DNA from 2 places in the Rhodoferax sp. GW821-FHT07F03 genome. Region 1 is predicted to be linked to the other one. Evidence: predicted binding sites of a transcription regulator. Region 1 holds the regulator's gene; the other holds the start of a gene.
The links. The regulator sigma-54, encoded in region 1, starts transcription at its own class of promoters, with help from an activator protein. The targets are predictions, from matches to a motif close to TGGCANGNAANCTGCTTT.
Positions count from the first base shown of each region.

Region 1 (4,415 bases):
TCCACATGGGTACGCGGCGCGACTCTTTGAGGCGCATCTTGCCGGGCAGCTTGAGGTCGGGCGTCAGCATCCAGGCGGTCCAGCCCGCGTAGTTACGCTTCCAGTGGGTGGCCAGTTGGGGGAAGAAGTCGGCGCTGCCGTCCTCGGTCTGTGCAGCTTCGCGCCGGCCCGCGACACCTGCCACCTCAATCCGCTCGCCGTAGGGCGGGTTCAGCAACATCACGCCGGACTCGGCCGGCGGCATGCGCTGCAAGGCATCGCCGCCACGGAACTCGACCACGCCGCTGACGCCCGCGCGCTCGGCATTGCGGGTGGCGAAATCGACCATACGGAAGGCCACATCGCTACCGAAGATCTGCGTCTCCGGCTCGTGCTCGGCGGCGTGGGCCTGCTCCTGAATGACGCTCCACACATGGGGCTGGAAGGGCAACAGCTTCTCAAAGCCAAAGCGGCGCAGGCTGCCGGGCGCAATATTGCAGGCGATCTGCGCGGCCTCTATGGCAATGGTGCCGCTGCCGCAGCAGGGGTCGTACAGGGGCGTGGTGCCATCCCAGCCGCTGGCGGCGATCATGGCGGCGGCCAGGGTTTCCTTCAACGGCGCATCGCCCTTGTCTTCACGCCAGCCACGTTTGAACAGCGCGTCACCCGAGGTGTCAATGTAGATGGTGGCGCGCTCGGTGGTCAGGTGCAGGTAGATGCGCACATCGGGCCACTGCACATTCACGTCGGGGCGCACGCCGGTCTTGAAGCGGAAGCGGTCGGCCACCGCGTCCTTCACTTTCAGCGCGGCGAAGTTCAGCGAATTGAGCGGGCTGTGCTGCGCCGTGACTTCGATCTTGAAGCTTTGCTTGGGCGTGAACCAGATCTCCCAGGCCACGTTGCTGGCGGCTTCGTACAGGTCTTTTTCGCTGCGGTATTCGGTGTTGGACAGCTCGATCAGCACGCGCTGCGCCAGGCGGCTGTGCAGGTTCAAGCGCATCGCGTCGCGCCAGGAGGAGCGCACCAGCGTGCCGCCCCGCATCACCCGCAGGTCTTCGCCCTGCAGGCCGGTAATGCCGTGCACCTCTTCGGCCAGCAGCTCTTCCACGCCGGCGGCGCAGGGTAAAAATAATTGGAGTTGGTTCATATCGTTATTTCCATGGTGTCACGCTACGCAGCCTGGGGCAAGCGGGGCGAAGCTCTTTCCTCCAGCTGCGGCATACCGTGCACGCGGCCTGGGGGAGAGCATGTTCTACAGCGCTTTGCGCAGGTTCGTGGGGGCTATGCGCAGCGCTTCGCGGTACTTGGCCACGGTACGGCGCGCGCATTCAATGCCCTGCTCTTTCAGCATGTCGGACAGCTGGCTGTCGCTGAGCGGCTTCTTTGGGTCTTCGGACGAGACAAACTGCTTGATCAGCGCCCGCACCGCGGTGCTGGAGGCGTTGCCGCCGGTCTCCGTCCCCAGGGACGAGCCGAAGAAATACTTCAGCTCGAAGGTGCCGTAGGGCGTGGCCATGTATTTGGCGGTGGTCACGCGGCTGATGGTGGACTCGTGCAGTCCCAACTCGTCGGCGATCTCGCGCAGCACCAGAGGGCGCATGGCCAGCGCGCCGTGGCTGAAGAAGTTCTTCTGCCGCTCCACGATGGCGTTGCTGACCCGCAAAATCGTGTCGAAGCGCTGCTGGATGTTCTTAATGAACCAGCGCGCCTCCTGCAGGCGCTGCTGCAGTGCGGCGTTGTTCGATGAATCCTTGCCGCCCCCCTTGTGCTGGCGCAGCGCATTGGCGTAGATGTCGTGCACGCGCAGGCGCGGCATGACCTCGGCATTCAGCTGTACCCGGAAGCGGGCCTGGGCGCCGCGCCCAACCTTGACCACGATCACGTCGGGCACCACGATGTTGCGCTCCACATCGACAAAGCGCCGCCCCGGCTTGGGCTCCAGCCGGGCGATCAGCGCCATGGCAGCCTTGATATCGGTCTCGGTGGCGCGGCACAGCTGGGCCAGGCGCTTCACGTCGCGCCGGGCCAGCAGGTCCATGGACTGGCGGCAGATGCGCATGGCCACCTTGCGCGCCGGGTCATCGCCCAGCACGGGCTGCAAACCCTCCAGCTGCAGCAACAGGCATTCACCCAGATGCCGCGCGCCCACGCCCGCCGGCTCCAGGCTTTGCAGCAGGCTCAGGGCCACCGTGAAGCGGTGTACCAGCTCTTCCACGGCCTCGGCGTCGTCGCCCGCCAGACCACGCGCCAGGGTTTCGAAATCGTCTTCCAGGTAGCCGTCGTCGTTCAGCGATTCGATCAGAAAGCGCAGCGCTGCCTGGTCCACCTCCCCCAGCCGCAGGGCCAGGGCCTGGCGGTGCAGAAAGCTGGTCAGCGACTCCTGGTTGCGGGCCAGCTCGGTGGCGTCCATCTCGCCGTCTTCACCCAGGTTGTTCTGGCGCGCCGGGGCGTCACCGCCCCATTCGCTGTCGTCGGGTTTGATCTCGGAAGTGCCATCGCCGTCCCAGCTGGTGTCGTCACCGCCAGTTAAAGGGGATTCGGCATCATTTGGGGCTTCTGCGCTGGATTCACTTGCGTATTCAGCTACAGAACTTGTAGCAATTTCAGCCTCGCGCTCCCCTGTGCTGACCGGCGTGTCGGACTGGGCCAGGCCGAACTCCTCGCGTGCAGCCTCGTCCATATTGCGTTCCAGAAACGGGTTGTCGTCCAGCATCTGGTCCACTTCCTGGCTCAGTTCCAGGGTGGACAGTTGCAGCAGGCGGATGGACTGCTGCAGCTGGGGCGTCAGCGCCAGATGCTGTGAAACGCGTAGGGATAAGCCTTGCTTCATCGGAGCATCACATCTTGAAATGTTCGCCGAGGTAGACGCGACGCACATCGGCGTTGTCCACGATCTCGGACGGCGTACCCTCGGCCAGCACATTGCCGTCGCTGATGATGTAGGCGTGGTCGCAAATGCCCAGCGTCTCGCGCACATTGTGGTCGGTGATCAGCACGCCGATGCCACGCGACTTCAGGAAGCCGATGATGCGCTGGATCTCGATCACCGCAATCGGGTCGATACCGGCAAAAGGCTCGTCCAGCAAAATGAAACGCGGCTGGGTGGCCAGGGCACGGGCGATTTCCACGCGGCGGCGCTCGCCACCGGACAAGGCCATGGCCGACGAATCACGCAAATGCTCCACCCGCAAATCCTGCAGCAACGCCGTCAGGCGCTTTTCGATCTCGGTGCGGGTGAGGGACTTGCCGGCCTCGTCGTGCTGCAATTCCAGCACGGCGCGCACATTTTCTTCCACCGTGAGCTTGCGGAAAATCGAGGCTTCCTGGGGCAGATAGCTCAGGCCCAGGCGCGAACGCCGGTGGATGGGCATGTGCTCCACCGACTGGCCGTCGATGGAAATATGCCCGCCATCAGCCCGCACCAGGCCCACGATCATGTAGAAGGAAGTGGTTTTGCCCGCGCCGTTGGGGCCCAACAAACCGACCACCTCGCCTTTTTTGACGGCCAGCGTCACGTCTTTCACGACCTTGCGCTTGCCGTAGGCTTTTTGCAGATGGCGCGCCTCCAGGCGGCTTTCTCCCGACTCCACCACCGCCGTCACTTCTTCACGCCCTCCAGCGTGGTGGTGGAACGCAGCACCGGGGCTGGCCCGGCAGGTGCCGCGCCGCTAGCAGCCGACGCTGCAGCCTTGGGTGTCAACATGGCGCGTACGCGGCCATTCTGGCCACCGGGATTGCTGCCGGCTGTGCCGCTGTCCACGGTGAATACATCGGTGGTGTTGTCGTAGACGATCAGTTCGCCGGTGATTTCGTCATTCACCTTGCTGCCGACCAGACGGCGCAAAATGGCCCGCTTGATGAAGCGCACGTTGTCCAGCTTGCTGCTGTACTCGATGGTTTCGCCCTCGCCTTCTATGTATTCGTCCAGGCCGTCGCGTTTTTGCTTGAAATACGCCAGCTTGCCCGGCTCCGCCGTCACCACGCCGAACTGGTTGCCCTCGGCATCCTGGCGCACATCGACGCGGGCGCCACGGATGATGATGGTGCCCTTGGTCATCACCACCTTGCCGGTAAAGACATTGGTCTGCTTCAGATCGTCATAACGCGCCGCGTCCGCCTCGATATTCATAGGCTTGAGTTTGTCGGCTTTTTCCGCGTGGGCCGCTCCGCCTAGACCGACGAAACAAACCACGAGCAGTGAGAGTAGGGTGTTGATTTTCATAGAGGCACGAATCTTGCAATTCATTGTAACGGCCCCTCACCCCGAGTTGGACGTAGCCAGAAAAAAGCCCGCTGACGCGGGCTTTTTCATCTCTCCGGCCTTGCCGGCCATGCCGGAATCAGGCTTTCTTGCGCTGCTCGGCCACCAGATATTCCACAACAACCAATGCACGCGGCATGGTTTGCGCCTGGCTGCCATCGGTGTAGAACTTGCC
Region 1 covers NZ_JBWKQM010000010.1:78,227-82,641, reverse strand. The annotation lists gene AC07R0_RS16405 (THUMP domain-containing class I SAM-dependent RNA methyltransferase) at 1-1,126, opposite strand, end outside; gene AC07R0_RS16400 (RNA polymerase factor sigma-54) at 1,232-2,809, opposite strand; gene lptB (LPS export ABC transporter ATP-binding protein) at 2,817-3,569, opposite strand; gene lptA (lipopolysaccharide transport periplasmic protein LptA) at 3,578-4,201, opposite strand; gene AC07R0_RS16385 (thiol:disulfide interchange protein DsbA/DsbL) at 4,320-4,415, opposite strand, start outside.

Region 2 (4,415 bases), on a different contig from region 1:
CGGAATGTACGGAGGGGTAAAGCATTCGTAAAATGGATTCTTTCGATTCCACAAATCCACGCTACCAATACCAAGGGTTACCCCGAGCATGCGATTCAACAAACTCGACCTCAACCTATTGGTGGCGCTGAACGCCTTGCTGACCGAGCGCAGCATCAGCCGTGCGGCCGTGCGCGTGCATCTCAGCCAACCCGCCATGAGCAATGCGCTGGCACGCCTGCGGGCTTATTTCGAAGATGAATTGCTGGTGCCCTCAGGGCGCCAGCTGATCTGGACGCCACGCGCTGAAGCGCTGGTGGAACCGGTGCGCGAGGTGCTGATGCGCATCGACAGCACGATTGCCGCGCAGCCCCGCTTTGACCCGGCCACCGCCTCGCGGGCCTTCACCCTGCTGGTGTCCGACTTCACCACCACGGTCTTCGTACCCGCTCTGCTGGAGCGGCTGTACCACGAGGCGCCGGGCGTGCGCATAGACCTGCGCATGCAATACACCAACCCCGCAGAAATGCTGGAACAAGGCGACGCAGACCTGCTGATCATTCCTGCCCAATACGCCTCGCCCGACCACCCGTCCCAGCCCCTGTTCGAAGAGAACTACCTGTGCGTGACCTGGACCGGTAACCGGCATATCCAGGACAAGCTGAGTTTTGACGACTACCTGGCGGCCGGCCATGTGCTGGCCAACTTTTCCGGTGCCGCGCAGACACCGGCATTCGATGGCTGGTTTCTGGAGCGCTTTGGCATCACCCGCCGGGTCGAGGTCACAGCCCCAACCCTGGCGGCCCTCCCCAGCCTGGTGGTGGGCACCGACCGCATCGCCACCGTGCACCGGCGGCTGGCCGAGCGGGTGCGCCACCTGCTGCCCATCCGCATCTGGGAACCCCCGCTGGAAATCCCCAAGCTGGTCCAGATGCTGCAATGGCACAAGTACCGCAACAACGACCTGGCACTGGCCTGGCTGCGCAACTGCGCGCTCGAAGTGGGCGCGAAAATCTAGCTATTCCAAAGCCGCAGCCGGGCCAAAAAATTCATAACGGGTTTGTGTCTCGGGCACGCCCAGTTCACGCAGCTGTTTTTTCATCTGGCGCATAAAGGGCTTGGGGCCGAGGAAATACGCATCCACATCGCGCGATGCGGGCAGCCACTCGGCCAGCTGCGCCTGCTGCAGATGGCCTACGGCATGCGGCACATCGTCCGCGCCGCTGTGCTCGTCATAGGCGTAGAAGCGCTGCAGCTGCGGGTGCTTGGCCAGACGTGCCTCGATGGCGTGGCGGAAGGCATGGACCTGCCGATTGCGTGCGCAATGTATGAAGTGCACCGGCCGTGTGCCCTGCAGCGCTGCGTCCAGCATGGCCAGGGTCGGCGTGATGCCGACACCGCCGCTGATCAGCACCAGCGGCTTGTCGCTGGCGGCCAGCACGAAGTCGCCCGCGGGTGGAAACAGGTCCAGCACCGTGCCTACCTGCACCTGGTCGTGCAGGTAGTTCGAGGCCACGCCGCCGGCCTCGCGCTTGACGCTGATGCGGTAGTCCACGCCGTTCGGCGCAGCCGACAGCGAGTAGTTGCGGCGTATCTCGTTGCCGTTCACCACCAGACGCAGGCCGATGTACTGGCCGGGCTGGAAGCCGATCACCGTGCCGCCGTCCTGCGGCTGCAGGTAGAAGGAGGTGATCTCGGCGCTCTCCACTTCCTTGCGCGCCACGCGGAAAGCCCGCGCACCGCGCCAACCACCCGGGGCGGCCGCCACATCGGCGTAGATTTTTTCTTCCGCGCCGATCAGGATGTCGGCCAGCTGGCCATAGGCCGCGCCCCAGGCTGCGATGACGGCATCGGTGGCGATCTCGGCGCCCAGCACCTCGCGGATAGCGCGCAGCAGGCAGGCACCGACGATGGGGTAGTGCGCGGCCTCGATCTGCAGCGACACATGCTTGTTGATGATTTGCGACACCAATCCACCCAACTGCTCCAGGTGGTCGATATGCCGGGCATACATCAGCACGCCATTGGCCAGGGCGCGCGGCTGGTCGCCATTGGCCTGGTGGGCCTGGTTGAAGAAGGGCCGCACCTCGGGGTGCTCGGCCAGCATGGTTTTGTAGAAATGCGTGGTCAATGCCTCGCCGCCGCTTTCCAGCAGGGGCACGGTGGATTTGACGATGGCGCGTTGTTCTGGGGTCAGCATGTGTGGCTTTCAATCGGATGCAGGGCGGCGCCCGGCTGCAGCTACTAACTCAAGTTCCATGCCCGCCCTGTAGCCCATAGGAATCAAGCACTTAGGTGTACACACTATCTTTTTGATGCAGTCATAATGATCCACCAAGGAATCATTTTGATAACAAAAAGCCTGCTCCAGACCCTGGTGCCCCTGGTCGACGACCTGGCACGCGAACTGCCCGACGGCGAGCGCTACCGCCGCCTGCTGGAGGCCGTGCGCGCCCTGCTGCCCTGCGATGCGGCCGCGCTCTTACGGCTAGACGGCGGCTGGCGGCTGCCGCTAGCGGTGGACGGCTTGAGCCATGACACGCTGGGGCGCCGCTTCAAGGTCAGCGAGCACCCTCGCCTGCAGCAGCTGCTGGAAGCCCCCGGCCCGACCCGCTTCCCGCCCGACAGCCCGCTGCCCGACCCCTACGACGGCCTGATCGAAGGCGTACAGCTGGAGGTGCACGACTGCATGGGCTGCCCGGTGCTGCTGGGCGACACCCCATGGGGCGTGCTGACCCTGGACGCGCTGGACAAGGAACGCTTCTCCAGCGTCGATCTGGGCGATCTGCAGGCCTTCGCCAGCCTGGCGGCGGCAACCGTCAGCGTGGTGCAGCGCATGGCCGGGCTGGCGCAGCAGTTCGAGGCCGAGCATGCGCGCGCCGAAAGCTACCGCGCGCTGGCCGAAGAGCACCCACCCCCTACGCTGATCGGCCAGAGCCCGGCCCACCAGCGCCTGCTGGCCGACATCGCCACCGTGGGCAACAGCGACCTGACGGTGCTGATCACCGGCGAAACCGGCGTCGGCAAGGAGCTGGTGGCCCAGGCTCTGCATGCGGCTTCGCCGCGTGCCAGCCGGCCGCTGATCAGCCTGAACTGCGCGGCCCTGCCCGAATCGCTGGTGGAAAGCGAGCTGTTCGGCCATGTGCGCGGCGCGTTCTCGGGCTCGGTGGCCGACCGGCGCGGCAAGTTCGAACTGGCCGACGGCGGCACGCTATTCCTGGACGAGGTGGGTGAGCTGTCGCTGAGCGTGCAGGCCAAGCTGTTGCGCGTGCTGCAGGGCGGCCAGCTGCAGCGCCTGGGCTCGGACCGCGAGCACCGCGTCGATGTGCGGGTGATTGCCGCCACCAACCGCGATCTGGCGCAGGAGGTGCGCGCCGGCCGCTACCGCGCCGACTTCTACCACCGGCTCAGCGTCTACCCCTTGCCCGTGCCGCCGCTGCGCGAGCGCGGCCACGACGTGCTGCTGCTGGCCGGGCATTTCTTGGAGCTGAACCGATCCCGCCTCGGCCTGGGCAGCCTGCGCCTCGATGCCGACGCCCAGGCCGCGCTGCTCGCGCACAGCTGGCCCGGCAATGTGCGCGAGCTGGAACACCTGATTGCCCGCAGCGCCCTCAAGGCCATGCAGGGCGCGGCACCCCGGGCGCGCATCGTTAGCCTGACGGCTGCGCATCTGGACCTGGGCGCCCAAACCGCAACGGTGGACGTGCCGGCCGATACGACGCCGCCCGTCGATCTGCGCACCTCGCTGGACGACCACCAGCGCCAGCGCATCGCCGAAGGCCTGCAGCGCCACCAGGGCAACTGGGCATCGCTAGCCCGCGAACTGGGCTTGCACCGGGCCAATCTGGTCCGGCTGGCGGCACGGCTAGGCTTGCGCAAGAAGTAATAATCGGCATCAAGAATCAAACGAAAGCCCGCGATGGAACTCCCAGCACACCAACTGAGCATGACGGTCTTGATGACCCCGGATATGGCCAATTTTTCGGGCAATGTGCACGGCGGCGCCGTGCTCAAGCTGCTGGACCAGGTGGCCTACGCCTGCGCCAGCCGCTACGCCGGCCGCTATGTGGTCACCGTGAGCGTGGACCAGGTGATGTTCCTGCAGCCCATCCACGTGGGCGAGCTGGTGACCTTTCTGGCCAGCATTAACCACACCGGCACCTCGTCCATGGAGGTCGGCATCAAGGTGGTGGCCGAGAACATCCGCAGCCGCAGCGTGCGCCATGTGAACAGCTGCTTCTTCACCATGGTGGCCGTGGACGACGACCGCAAGCCGGCCCCCGTGCCGGCGCTGGTGCCCAGCACGGACGACGAAAAACGCCGCTTCGAGCAGTCCATCATGCGCAAGAAAGTACGCCGCGAGCTGGCCGCGCGCTTCGCCTCCATCAAGGAAGCTTCTGAACAAAATAAGCCTCCAGCGCAGGAAGCTACTGCGT
Region 2 covers NZ_JBWKQM010000013.1:75,594-80,008, reverse strand. The annotation lists gene AC07R0_RS20135 (LysR family transcriptional regulator) at 89-997, shown strand; gene hmpA (NO-inducible flavohemoprotein) at 998-2,179, opposite strand; gene norR (nitric oxide reductase transcriptional regulator NorR) at 2,306-3,865, shown strand; gene AC07R0_RS20120 (acyl-CoA thioesterase) at 3,899-4,415, shown strand, end outside.
Region 2: the regulator sigma-54 is predicted to act here: its motif matches at 2,226-2,243, upstream of hmpA (NO-inducible flavohemoprotein).